DNA from 2 places in the Clostridium paraputrificum AGR2156 genome. Region 2 is predicted to be linked to the other one. Evidence: a T-box and tRNA genes for the amino acid it is inferred to sense, from the RefSeq annotation. Region 2 holds a T-box; the other holds one or more tRNA genes.

Region 1 (7,179 bases), 190 kb from region 2:
GTAGCAGTTCGTCCATTAAGAGACGGGGTTATTTCTGATTATGATGTAACTGAAAAAATGTTAAAGGCATTTATAGTTAAAGCTGTTGGTAAGAAAAATATGGTTGCTCCTAAGGTAATGGTTTGCATTCCTTCACAGGCTACAGAAGTAGAGAGAAGAGCCGTAATAGATGCAGCAAGAAATTCCGGAGCAAAGAGAGTTAATCTGATAGAAGAGCCTTTAGCAGCAGCAATTGGTGCAGGATTAGATATAACAAAGCCAAATGGATCAATGGTAGTTGATATTGGTGGGGGGACATGTGATATAGCTATAATTTCTCTTGGTGGTATCGTTGTTAAATCATCAATAAAGAGTGCTGGAGATAAATTTGATGAAGCTATCATAAAGTATGTAAGAAGTAAACATAAAATTATGATAGGAGAAAAGACTGCAGAAGAATTAAAGGTTACAATAGGTTCAGCCTTTAAAGGGGGCAGAAATTTAACTTCAAGTATGAAGGGTAGAAATTTAGTTACTGGTTTACCAGATGAGGTAGAAATAACAACTGAAGAAATTCGACAAGCATTACAAGAACCTGTTACTTTAATAGTAGAGGCTGTAAAAGCAGTGTTAGAAAAAACTCCTCCAGAATTAGCGGCAGATATTATAGAAAAGGGAATCCTTTTAACTGGTGGAGGTGCTTTATTAGACGGATTAGACAAGCTTATTGAATTTGAAACTGGAGTAAGTGCTATAGTTGCAGCTGACTCAGTTGAATGTGTTGCAGAAGGAACTGGAAAGGTTCTTGCTTATTTTGATAAGTTGGATAATAACTTGAATAATCAAGAAGTAATTTTAATAGAGTAACATAAAAAGTGAGAAGCTTTATAGAGTTTCTCACTTTTTATATATAAGAAAATTATTATGTTTTTAAATTTATTCCTTTGTTTAAATAATATGCATGTATAATTCCTCTTGAAATAACTTTGGCCATATCTAGAACTAGAGATAAGCGAATAGATCTAGAAGAAAAGAAGTCAGCATTATCACTTGAGTCTATTATACCTATTATAGAGGCCATACCTACATCAGGAAGTGTCTTTCCTACTCCTTTTCCAGGATGTATAGCATAGTCTCTAGTATGAATTTCACCTATTGATTTATTTTCACCTAAACAAGCATCAATACCGATTATGCAAGCATCAGGGTGTAATTTATTTATCTCTTCCAATCGTTTATCTATATTTAAAGCATGAATGGGATTTGATATAGTACCATAGATTGGTAAAGGAAAGAGATTCTCTTCTAATATAGTACCAACTAAAGGTCCTAAACAATCTCCAATACATTTATCAGTTCCTATACAAACTATAGCTGTATTATCCTTTATAAAATCTTTTATTCCTTCTGCAATTTCATAATAAGCAAGTGCAGATCTATAATGAACCTTCCTTTTATTCAAGCCATAACACCCCCTTCAATAATATATGAGTGGGAGTTAATAAATAGTATATAAGAATAAAAAAATGCTAAGTGGCAATAAATCAAATATGAAGGGAGTGAAAAAAATGAAAAAAGTTTTTGTTGGATTAGTAATTTTTTTGGCAAGTTTTATTACTATATATACTATTTTTATATGGGAACCAAAGTCAGTAGCAGATATTGTGAACTTAGGTGGAGTTACAAATGAAGATGTTAAAAGTGAAAATGATGAAAAAGAAGTGGAGAGCAAGAAAAAAGAGGAAAGTAAAGAAGTATCTGTTGATGTAAATCCTATATTAAAGGTAAGTGTAGAGGATATATATAATGAAATGCCTAGGAAAGATTATGAAGAACTAAAAAAGGTTATTACAACAATGTCAACAAGTGATATAGGTATGATAGAAGATGCTATAAATAGTGAAGATAAGGAAAGTGGAATTACAAATGCTATATCAGTTTTAAAGACTAGATTAAGTAGCGAGGATTATGAGAAAATAAAGAGTATATTATCTCCATATGTAAATTTTAATAATATCAAAGAAAATGTGTAGAAAAAACGGATGTAATATTAAATGAGAGTAAAACCGATAGATGTAGAGTAAATTAAGGATAATCTTGATATATGCATTCATTTGAGAGTTGAAATATAAGAGCATAGAATATATACTAACTATTGTTGATTCGGTGCTTACAGCATTTGAAGAAAACTAAAAATTGGAGGAGTTCCCGAGTGGCCAAAGGGGGCAGACTGTAAATCTGTTGCGATTCGCTTCGATGGTTCGAATCCGTCCTCCTCCACCATTTAAATGGGCGCATAGCTCAGCTGGGAGAGCACCTGCCTTACAAGCAGGGGGTCACAGGTTCGATCCCTGTTGTGCCCACCATTTAAAACTTAAAAAATAAATATAATATGCTGGCATGGCTCAACGGTAGAGCAGCTGACTTGTAATCAGCAGGTTGTAGGTTCGATTCCTATTGCCAGCTCCAAATGGAGGAGTTCCCGAGTGGCCAAAGGGGGCAGACTGTAAATCTGTTGCGATTCGCTTCGATGGTTCGAATCCGTCCTCCTCCACCATTTAAAAGCAAGTTTACTTGCTTTTTTTAATGTCTATAAAAGTATAAAATTCTAATAGTATGAGAGGGGTGGATATTTATTTCCGTGTGACTTGGAGTTTTGTGACGGAACAAGTAAAATAAATATCTACTCCACATTTTTTATTCCTTAAAAGTTGATAATGTGTATTAAGTTAATAAAATCTGTGGATAGAAAAAAAGCTTCTGTGGATAAAAGTTGAAATTATATAATAAATACTATTGAGTTTAAAAAAATAATATGTTACAATAAGTTTGCAAAAATTAAATAAAAAACTCTTATCAAGAGAGGTGGAGGGAAAGGGCCCGATGAAACCCGGCAACCTGTTATATTACAAGGTGCCAATTCCTGTAGATTTTTTATCTACGAGATGAGAGAGATTATATAGTAAAGTCTCTTCTTATCGAAGGGTTTTTTTATTGCCTAAAAACATTTGGAAGGAGAAGACAAATTATGAAAAGATTATTTACATCAGAGTCAGTAACAGAAGGACATCCAGATAAAATATGTGATCAAATATCTGATGCAGTGTTAGATGCGATTTTATCAAAGGATCCAAATGCAAGAGTAGCATGTGAAACATGTACAACAACAGGATTAGTAATGGTAATGGGGGAAATAACAACAAATTGTTATGTTGACATTCCTAAAGTTGTTAGAGAAACAATAAGAGAAATAGGTTATGATAGAGCTAAGTATGGATTTGACTGTGATACATGTGCAGTTATGACTACTATAGATGAACAATCAGCTGATATAGCAATGGGAGTAGATGAAGCTTTAGAATCTAAAAAGGGTGATAAGGATGATGTTGAAGCAGTAGGTGCTGGAGACCAAGGTATGATGTTTGGTTTTGCAACAAATGAAACTCCAGAATTTATGCCACTACCAATAGCTATGGCTCACAGACTTTCTAGAAGACTTACTGAAGTTAGAAAGAATGGAACACTAGATTATTTAAGACCAGATGGTAAAACACAAGTAACAGTTGAATATGAAAATAACACAGCTAAGAGAATAGATGCAATAGTTATTTCTACTCAACATGGTGAAGAAGTTACTTTAGAACAAATAGAAAAAGATTTAATGGAATACGTAATAAGAGAAGTGGTTCCAGCTGAATTATTAGATGAAAACACTAAATATTATATAAATCCTACTGGAAGATTCGTTGTAGGGGGGCCTCAAGGAGATTCGGGATTAACAGGAAGAAAGATAATAGTTGATACTTATGGAGGAATGGGAAGACACGGTGGTGGAGCATTCTCAGGAAAAGATCCAACAAAGGTTGATAGATCAGCAGCGTATGCAGCAAGATGGGTTGCTAAAAACTTAGTAGCCGCTGGCCTTGCAGATAAGCTTGAAATACAATTAGCTTATGCTATAGGTGTTGCAAAGCCAGTATCAATAGAAGTTGAGACATTTGGAACTGGAAAAGTTGATGAAGAAACTATAATTAATATAGTTGAAAAGGTATTTGACTTAAGACCAGGTGCAATAATTAAAGAGTTAGATTTAAGAAGACCAATCTATAAGCAAACTGCTGCTTATGGACATTTTGGAAGAACAGACTTAAATCTTCCATGGGAACAATTAAACAAGGTTGAAGAAATTAAAAAATTATTATAGAAAAAAGACTTATTGCAATAATTTGCAATAAGTCTTTTTATTATTTATTATAAACTTTTTTTCCCTTAACGAAAACTTTTTGAATTTCTATATCTTCATTAAATAATATAAGGTCAGCATCATAACCTTCTTTTATCAAACCTTTATGATCTTCAACATGACAGTGTTTTGCACCATTGTAAGTAGCCATTCTTACAACTTCATTTAAAGGATAATTTGAGTTGCTATATATATTCTTAACAGCTTTATCAAGAGTAAGAACAGAACCAGCTAAAGTTCCATCTAATAATCTTGCAGCACCATTTTTAACTATAACATCTTGACCACCTAAAGAATATTGGCCATCTGGCATACCACAAGCTTCCATAGCATCACTAACTAATAAAACTTTATCAGTTCCCTTTTGCTTATAGGCTGTTCTTAAAGCAGGGTAAGAAATATGGATACCATCAGAAATTGTTTCTGTAGTTATATCAGTATCGAATGTAGCACCTACAACACCTGGTTCTCTATGAGTAAAAGGAGTCATTGCGTTGTAAAGGTGAGTTGAGTGGCATGCACCACATTTTATTCCCTCTATAGCTTCATCATAAGTAGCTTTTGTGTGCCCCATAGATACTGTAACACCATTGTCAGAAAGATACTTTATTAATTCTTTTGCACCTTCAACTTCAGGAGCCATTGTGATAGATACAACAGCATCACCATAGTCACCAACTATTTTGTTATAGTTTTCTACTGATGGCGCAAGTAAGAAGTTTGGATTTTGAGCACCAATTGCTTTTGGGCTTATGAAAGGTCCTTCTAAGTGAGCTCCTAATACATTAGCACCTTCAGTTCCTTCTTCTTTAAGCTTTTTAATAACTTTCATAGATTTTCTGATATCTTCAGCAGCAACTGTCATTGTAGTTGGTGTAAAAGATGTTGTACCATGTTCAACTATTGTTTTTGCAATTGTATTTATAGATTCAACAGTACCATCCATGGTATCGCAACCACCAGCACCGTGAATATGAACATCAATAAATCCTGGTGAAAGGTATAAACCTTCAGCATCTATAACTTCTGTATCGTTAACGTTAGAAGGGTTAATTTCTTTAATCTTTCCGTTTTCAATTAGTACAGAACCTTTTTCAATTTTGTCTAAATAAATAATATTACAATTTTTTATTAGCATTAAAACACCTCCATCAATTTTTAGAAACTTTATAATCCTATGATATAATTATAATATATATAGTCAAGAATAAAAATAAGTTTATTGGATATGGAGAGATAATATGGAAGTCTTAGAAGGCTTTGTTGAAGTAATACTTTTTAAAAGTGGTGATACAGGATATGTAGTATCTAAAATTAATATAGAGAATAAGCCTATAACAGCTGTAGGAACAATTCCTTACTTAAGAGAAGGTCAACATGTAAAGTTAACTGGTACTTGGATAATGCATAAACAATTTGGTAAACAGTTTAGTATTAGTAAATGTGAAGAGATTATGCCAACTACAATAGATGGTTTAGAGAAGTATTTATCATCTGGAATAATTAGAGGAATTGGTCCTGTTACAGCAAAAAAAATCATTGACCATTTTGGTGAAGAGGCCATGGATATATTAGATAATAATATTGAAAGAATAAAAGAGATTGATGGTATTGGAGAAAAGAAATTTAGCATTATCTATGAATCATATTTAGAACAACATGATTTAAAAGATATAATGATATATTTTCAAGGCTTTGGCATAACTCATGGGCAGTGTTTAAAAATATATAAAAGATTTGGACCTAATGCTAAAGAAATTGTTCAGAAGGACCCCTATATTCTTTGTAGAGAAATAAAAGGAATAGGTTTTGCTACAGCAGATAGAATTGGGTCAATGATAGGAATAAATAGAGAGTCTGATTCTAGAATAAAGAGTGGAATAGACTTCGTAATAAATAGATTCTGTGCTGCTGGAAATACATATATGCCTAAGAATAAGGTTATAGAAGAAACTAAAGAACTTTTATTGGTTAAGGAAGAACTAATAGAAGGAAATATATATAATGCATTTTTAGAGAAAAAGCTAATAGTACAAAAAATAAATGATATAGAATGTGTATTTATACCTATATTTTATTATAGTGAATTAGGTATAACAGAAAGAATAGCAAGGTTATCAATTCAAAACTATCAAACTATAAATACAGATATAGAATTTGAAATTTCTTTGTTTGAAAAGAAAAGTGGTATTAACTTTGCAGACTCTCAGAAGGAAGCTATTATTGGAGCTTTTACTGATGGAATAGAAATAATAACTGGAGGTCCAGGAACAGGTAAAACAACAATTATAAAAAGCATAATTGAAATTTATGAAAATGAGGGAATGAAAGTACTTTTAGCAGCCCCAACAGGAAGAGCGGCTAAGAGAATGACTGAATCAACTGGAAGAGAAGCAAAAACCATACATAGATTATTAGATATAGGGGCTGGGGATGAGGATACACCTTTAGATGATGAATCAGATGAACCCTTAGATGGAGATGTAGTAATAATAGATGAAGCTTCTATGATAGATATATTTTTAATGCACAGCTTATTAAAATCCATAAGAGTTGGAACAAGGCTTATTATAGTGGGAGACGTTGATCAATTACCATCAGTAGGGCCTGGAAATGTATTAAAGGATTTAATAAATAGTGGTTTAATCAAGGTTGTTAGATTAAAAGAAATATTTAGACAGGGAGCCGAGAGTTTAATTATCACTAATGCACATAGAATAAATAATGGAGAGATGCCATATTTGAATCAAAAGAATAAAGATTTTTATTTTTTAAAGGAAGAGAATATAGATAATATACTTTCTGTTACTTTAGACTTAGTTAATAGGAGATTGCCAAACTTCAATAAGTCATGGGATAGAAGAAGAGATATTCAAGTTTTAAGTCCTATGAAAAAAGGAGTTTTAGGAATAATAAATTTGAATGAAAAAATACAAGAAATATTAAATCCACCCTCA
Region 2 (7,179 bases):
CTGGAATGGGAGAATTTAAATATCCAACAGATAAAAAGTTATGGGCACATTGTCTAACCTTTCCTAGAGAATTATCCATTAGTAATGATAAATTAATACAAAAGCCAGTTAAGGAGATACTAAAATTAAGTAAATTAGAAGTAAGTGAAAATGGAATTGTTAATAAAAAAGAAATAATAGCAAATGACAATAATACTTATTATTTGAAAGTGAATTTAACTTTAAATGAATCAAATAATTTTGGGATAAATTTATGTTCTTCTAATGAAGAAAGATTAGAGTTAAACTTTAATAGAGAAAATAATAGTGTTTCCTTAAATAGAAATAAAATGAAGCATAGATTTATTGAAGAATATGGATTAACTAGAGAAGCAGAATTAAATATAGATAAAAATATAGATATTGAAGTTATAGTTGATAATAGTATAGTTGAAATATTTATAAATGGTGGCAAAATAACTATGAGTACAAGAGTGTTTCCATTAGAAAAGTCTACAGGAATAGAGATATATGCAGATAATGAAATAAGATACAATTATACTAAGCATGTATTGAATTCAGGAATTTTAGATTAAAGGAGAAGTACAATGAAAAAAGTATATTGTATTGGAGAACTACTAATAGATTTTGTATCTAACAATGGAGAGGAATATAGCAAGAAACCAGGGGGAGCTCCAGCAAATGTTGCAGTAGCAATTAGCAAGTTAGGAGGAAAAGCGTACTTTTTAGGGCAAGTAGGTAAAGATAGCTTTGGCAAATATTTGGAAGATGTTCTAATAGATAATAATGTAGATACAAAGTATCTAAAAAAAGAAGGAAGGACAACCTTAGCTATGGTCTCCCTAGATAAATCTGGAGAAAGAAACTTTGATTTTTACAGAGGTGGAGATGGAGATTATGAAGTTGATATAAATAATTTATCAATAGATAGTGATACTATAGTTCATTTTGGATCAGCAACAGCATTTTTACCAGGAAATCTTAGAAATACTTATTATAAAGTTTTAGAAGAAGCTAAGAATAAAAAGGCAACAATAACATTTGATCCTAACTATAGAGAAGTTTTAATAACAGATGATATAATGAAACAATATAAAGATGATTGTTGGAATTTTATGAGGAAAGCTGAATTTATAAAAATAAGTGATGAAGAGGCTAAGCTTTTAACTGAAACTGATAATATAGAATTAGCCGTTAAGTCTTTGATAAATAGTAAATTAAATGCAATAGCAATTACTTTAGGAAAAGAAGGGACTATGATAATTAAAGACGGAAAGGCAATTGTCATCGGCTCTATCAAAATAAAGCAAAAGGATTCAACTGGAGCAGGGGATGCGTTTGTAGGAGCTGTATTATCACAATTATCAAAAATAGATAATAAAAATGATGTATCATTTGATAACTGGAAGAAAATAATTGAGTTTGCTAATAAGGTTGGAGCAATAACTTGCACAAACTATGGAGCAATAACGTCTATCCCTACAATGGAAGAAGTAGAGTCATATATAGAGAGTGAATAAAAAGGAGCTGTACACTAATTATTTAGTGTAACAGCCCCATCTTTACTATCTTTCTTTGTTTGCTATCTCTTCAAGAATTCTAGCTTCAAAGTCTGCATATGCTATGCTTCCTTCATCACCATTCTTTCTACTTCTAACAGCAACAGCATTGTTTTCAGCTTCTTTTTCACCAACAACTAAGATATAAGGAACTCTTTCTAATCTAGCTTCTCTTATCTTATATCCTATCTTTTCAGCTCTGTAGTCAGCTTCAATTCTAATTCCCTTATTTCTAAGAGATTTAACAATAGATTCAGCATAATCATTATATTTATCTGATATTGGTAAAATCTTGGCTTGAACTGGTGCCATCCAAGTTGGGAATGCTCCAGCATACTTTTCGATTAAAGTAGCAATTGTTCTTTCATAGCATCCAATTGATGATCTATGAATGATGTAAGGAGTTTTCTTATTACCATCTTTATCGATGTAAGTCATATTAAATCTATCTGCTAATGCAAAGTCAATTTGAACAGTTATAATTGTATCCTCTTTTCCGTGAACATTTTTACATTGAATATCAAGCTTTGGACCATAGAATGCAGCTTCACCAGCAGCTTCAACATATGGAATTCCAATATGATCTAAGATATTTTTCATTATAACTTGAGTTTCTTCCCAAGCTTTAGCGTTGTCTATATATTTAATCTTATCTGTTGGATCCCATTTAGAGAATCTGTAAGTTATATCTTCAGAGATTCCTAAAGTATCCATAACATAATTAATTAAATCAACAACTCCTTTAAATTCTTCTTCAAGTTGTTCAGGAGTAACAATTATGTGACCTTCAGATAAAGTGAATTGTCTAACTCTAGTTAATCCATGCATCTCTCCTGATGATTCATTTCTGAATAGAGTTGAAGTTTCAGCATATCTTATTGGAAGGTCTCTATAGCTGTGTTGTTCTGCGTTATATATAGTGAATTGGAATGGACAAGTCATTGGCCTTAAAGCCATAACTTCATCATCTTTTTCTTCATCACCTAAAACAAACATACCATCTTTATAGTGAGACCAGTGACCAGACACTTTATATAAGTCACTTTTAGCCATATATGGAGTCTTAGTTAAAACATATCCTCTTCTTTCTTCTTCATCTTCAATCCATCTTTGAAGAGTTTGGAAAAGTTTAGCTCCTTTTGGCATGAATAGTGGAAGCCCTTGACCCACATTTTCATGAGTTGTAAATATTCCAAGTTCTCTTCCTAATTTGTTGTGATCTCTCTTTTTAGCTTCTTCTAAAGCTTCTAGATGAGCATCTAAGTCAGCTTTCTTTAAGAATGCAGTACCATATATTCTAGAAAGCATCTTATTCTTCTCATCACCCTTCCAGTATGCACCGGCAGTTCTAAGAAGCTTGATTGCTTTTACATTTTTAATTGACATTAAGTGTGGACCAGCGCATAAATCTGTGAAATCCCCCATTTTGTAGAATGAAATAACTTCATCTTCTGGTAGGTCATTTATTAATTCAACTTTGTAAGGTTCATCTGCCATTAGCTTTAAAGCCTCATCTCTTGGAAGTTCAAATCTTTCTATAGCTGGATTTTCCTTAATTATTTTTTTCATTTCTTCTTCTAATTTTTCAACATCTTCAGCTGAGAAAGCGATATCTCTATCGAAATCATAGTAGAATCCATTTTCAATTGATGGACCAATAGCAAGTTTTGCTTCTGGGAATAATCTTTTTACAGCATAAGCTAAAACGTGAGATATACTGTGTCTTACAGCATCCTTACCTTCTTGAGAATCAAATGTGCATATAGCAAGCTCCACATCTTCATTAACAATATGACGAAGGTCTACAACTTTTCCATTAATAATACCGCAACATGCGTTTCTAGCTAATCCTTCGCTAATAGATTTAGCTATATCAAGTACTGATAGTCCGGCTTCAAATTCTTTCACTGAACCGTCTTTTAAAGTAACTTTAATCATTTTTATATCTCCTTCCAAATTCTTTTCAAAAATAAAAAAACTCCGTTCTCTAAAAATATAGAGACGAAGAAATATCCGTGGTTCCACTCTAATTACCTATAGAAATATATTATAGGTCACTTAAGTTTATCGTAACGTGATAAATACGGACTTTATTAGAGTCACTCAGAGGTGGTCTTCAGTTATGATCATTTAAAGATACTTCCAGCTAATGTATCCTCTCTCTGAAAATGAAGTTAATAACTTACTCTTCTCTTCAACGTTTTAAAAATTATATTTTATTAATTAATTATAATTATTTAATTTTTAAATGTCAACATTTATAAAGTTTCAATATTATAGTATATAGGTATTGATTTCTATAGCATACAAATTGTATAATATTGGTATAAGATGCAGATGTGGCGGAATTGGCAGACGCACTAGACTTAGGATCTAGCGCCTTAGGCGTGGGGGTTCGACTCCCTTCATCTGCACCATTTATGCGGAAATGGCTCAACGGTAGAGCGCCACCTTGCCAAGGTGGACGTTGCGGGTTCGAATCCCGTTTTCCGCTCCAAACCTACACTTATAAAAAGCTCTAGCAAAAATGCTGGAGCTTTTTATATTCAATAAATTTCTTCAAGTAGTTTTTGAATTTTTATATTTTCAATCATTTCTTCGGTGTATAAAGTCCCACCCATGAGATATAATATAATATCTTCTTTCTTATAACCTTCTTTATACAGACGCAAATCTTTAGTTATACGTTTTGCAACATTTAAAGAAAAATTTAAAGTGTTACTTAACTCTTTTATTGTATAGAAATTTTTGTTAAGAAGCTTAAGTAATTCTTTTTGTAGTTCTAATTTATATTTTAAATCTATTTCAATAGAGTGATGGGGTCCATTTTTACCACGATGGTGTTCATTACAAAGGTATTTATAGTTAATTTCTATATCTAAACCGCCTTCACTTCTATGAACTATATGGTGTATATCAGCTGGCTTATTACATATTTCACAAAAGAACAATAACATACCTCCTTATTCAATATGTACTCATTATATAATAAATTAAAAACAACTTCAATTTTGTAAAAAATTTCAATTAAAATTATTAAATAACAGTATGAATAGTAATTCAAATACATATTTTATAATAACGTGTAAACACGTAGTATGGTATTGATAAAGGGGTATATCTTACTATATAATATATTATATAAAGGAAAGAAAGGTGATAAGGGTGAGACAAAACTATAACTCCTTTAAGTATTGGGAATCATTAATTCATGAAAATAAAACAATAAGAGGTCATATGTTTATGGATAATCCACCAAAGGAAAAGTCACTTTATATTCATACCTTGATATTTTCAAAAAATAATGGTATTGATAATATCTATGCATATTTTCCTGATGCGAAAGTGCTACTTGGATATATTCAATATTCTTTCTTGCAAGAAGCTTTTTATAAATGGATATATGGTAAAGATAGGATAATAATTAATATCCCATCACTTCCCGTTGATAAAATTATAAGAGATGGATTATCGAAGGGGAAAATATCAAAGAGTGAAGCACAATTAATGTTGAGTCACTATACAAGAGTATCAAAAATGTGGGATCTACCAAAAGATAGAGTTATACCTGAATTGATTAAGTTCAGTAGAGAGTTTAATAAAACTTGGTATGGTGATAATAAAGAATTTTTATATTTAAAGATATTTAGAAATCCAGAGGAGCTTGGTAATTTTATTGTAGATTCTACTATGTTAACTAATGATGAAAATACATTTATAAGTAAGACTGGTGTAACAGTAAGTGAATGGAAGAAAATATGTAGTGAAGCAATAAAAAATAAATTGAGCGCAGAGAAGTTTAAAGAAATATTGCAAAAGAATTTGTCAGAAGTTATATAAAAAAATAATATTATAGCATCTTGACCATAAAAAAGTTGGATGCTATAATATTTTATGTAAATAAGCGCTATTAGCTCAGTTGGTAGAGCACCTGACTCTTAATCAGGGTGTCCCGGGTTCGAATCCCTGATGGCGCACCAAATGAAAGGAATCTAGTTATAGATTCCTTTTTTTCTTGTATAATAAAAGAGACTTAATTTGAGAGGAGAAATATATGAAAACAAAAGGAAAAGTTTCTGCATTATTACCGTTAGCAGTTTTTTTAATAGTTTACGCAGGAACATCAATTATAGCAAAAGACTTTTATGCAGTGTCAGTGATAGTACCATTTTTAATATCTGCCATAGTTGCTTTATCAATGAATAAAAAAAGAAAATTTGAAGATAAGATTCAAGATTTTTGTAAGGGAGCAGGAAATCCCAATGTTATATTAATGATTTTTATATTCGTATTAGCAGGAGCGTTTGCACAAGTAGCTAAGGCTATGGGAGCTGTTGATTCAACAGTAAATTTTGGACTTTCAATTTTACCTACAAGTATACTTGTACCAGGTGTATTTATAATAGCTTCATTTATAGCTTTATCAGTAGGAACATCAATGGGGACAATAGTTGCCTTAGTTCCAATAGCAGTAGGAATATCAGAGAAGACAGGAATAGCTGTTGCTATAGTTGTAGGGGCTGTGGTTAGTGGAGCTATGTTTGGGGATAATTTATCTATGATATCAGATACAACAATTGCAGCAACTAGAACTCAAGGTTGTGAAATGAAAGATAAGTTTAAAATGAATTTCAAAATAGTATTACCAGCAGCTATAGTTACTGCCATTATATTTATGATTCTTACAAAAGGAACAGCTATACAAACTTTAGGTGATTATGAATATAGTTTTATAAAGATACTTCCATACATAGCTGTATTAATATCTGCATTAATGGGTATAAATGTAATATTTATATTAATAGGTGGAATTGTATTTGCAGGAGTTATAGGGCTTTTATATGGAAGCTTTGATATAATAGGCTTATTTACTAATATTTCAGCTGGAATACAAGGTATGAGCGAACTTATAATAATCTCTTTATTAATAGCAGGAACCATTGAGTTAATTAAAAATAATGGTGGAATAGAATATATATTAAATAAAGGTATGAAGAACTTTAAAAGTAAAAGGGGAGCTGAACTTGGTATTGCTACATTGGTAAGTCTAGTTGATATCTGCACGGCTAATAATACTATTGCAATAGTAACTGTTGGACCAATAGCAAAAGATATTTCAGATGAGTTTGAGTTAGAACCTAGAAGAGTAGCTGGTATAATGGATATGTTCTCATGTGTATTTCAAGGATTAATTCCTTACGGAGCACAACTTATTTCAGCATCAGGATTAGCTATGATATCACCATTTGCAATAATAAGATATTCGGTTTATCCATATTTAATGGGTATTTGTGCTTTAGTATCAATTTACCTTTACTGGAGAAAAAGAAATGAATAAATAAATAATAAGAGAAATTGCAAATGCAATTTCTCTTATTATTTATAAAGAAGGCAAATGCTTTGAGAAGATATTCCAAGTCCCTCTCCTGTAAATCCAAGTCCTTCTTCAGTTGTAGCTTTTACATTTATTTGATCAATGTCTATGTTTAAGGCATTAGCAATATTTTTTCTCATTAATTGGATGTGAGGTGCCATTTTGGGTTTTTGTGCTATAATTGTTGAATCTATGTTGGAAATTTTATAACCATTTTCATATAAAAGCTTTCCTACTTCTTTTAAC

The links. The T-box of region 2 lies ahead of thrS (threonine--tRNA ligase). A T-box ahead of a tRNA ligase gene usually reads a tRNA of that ligase, here a tRNA-Thr.
Region 1: it encodes a tRNA-Thr, which carries the amino acid that the T-box ahead of thrS (threonine--tRNA ligase) is inferred to sense. The anticodon was not compared.

What each region holds. Positions count from the first base shown of each region.
Region 1 covers NZ_AUJC01000001.1:446,084-453,262, reverse strand. Annotated here, with positions in the region: gene mreB (rod shape-determining protein MreB) at 1-846, shown strand, start outside; gene yyaC (spore protease YyaC) at 902-1,441, opposite strand; gene G594_RS0102170 (hypothetical protein) at 1,548-2,012, shown strand; tRNA gene G594_RS0102165 (tRNA-Tyr) at 2,178-2,262, shown strand; tRNA gene G594_RS0102160 (tRNA-Val) at 2,270-2,345, shown strand; tRNA gene G594_RS0102155 (tRNA-Thr) at 2,374-2,448, shown strand; tRNA gene G594_RS0102150 (tRNA-Tyr) at 2,452-2,536, shown strand; SAM riboswitch class I at 2,830-2,931, shown strand; gene metK (methionine adenosyltransferase) at 3,008-4,183, shown strand; gene nagA (N-acetylglucosamine-6-phosphate deacetylase) at 4,224-5,360, opposite strand; gene recD2 (SF1B family DNA helicase RecD2) at 5,464-7,179, shown strand, end outside.
Region 2 covers NZ_AUJC01000001.1:633,959-641,137, reverse strand. Annotated here, with positions in the region: gene G594_RS0103060 (glycoside hydrolase family 32 protein) at 1-575, shown strand, start outside; gene G594_RS0103055 (carbohydrate kinase family protein) at 588-1,520, shown strand; gene thrS (threonine--tRNA ligase) at 1,566-3,497, opposite strand; T-box leader at 3,554-3,766, opposite strand; tRNA gene G594_RS0103045 (tRNA-Leu) at 3,893-3,976, shown strand; tRNA gene G594_RS0103040 (tRNA-Gly) at 3,982-4,056, shown strand; gene G594_RS0103035 (HNH endonuclease signature motif containing protein) at 4,106-4,510, opposite strand; gene G594_RS0103030 (hypothetical protein) at 4,725-5,399, shown strand; tRNA gene G594_RS0103025 (tRNA-Lys) at 5,464-5,539, shown strand; gene G594_RS0103020 (Na+/H+ antiporter NhaC family protein) at 5,614-6,897, shown strand; gene ispF (2-C-methyl-D-erythritol 2,4-cyclodiphosphate synthase) at 6,936-7,179, opposite strand, start outside.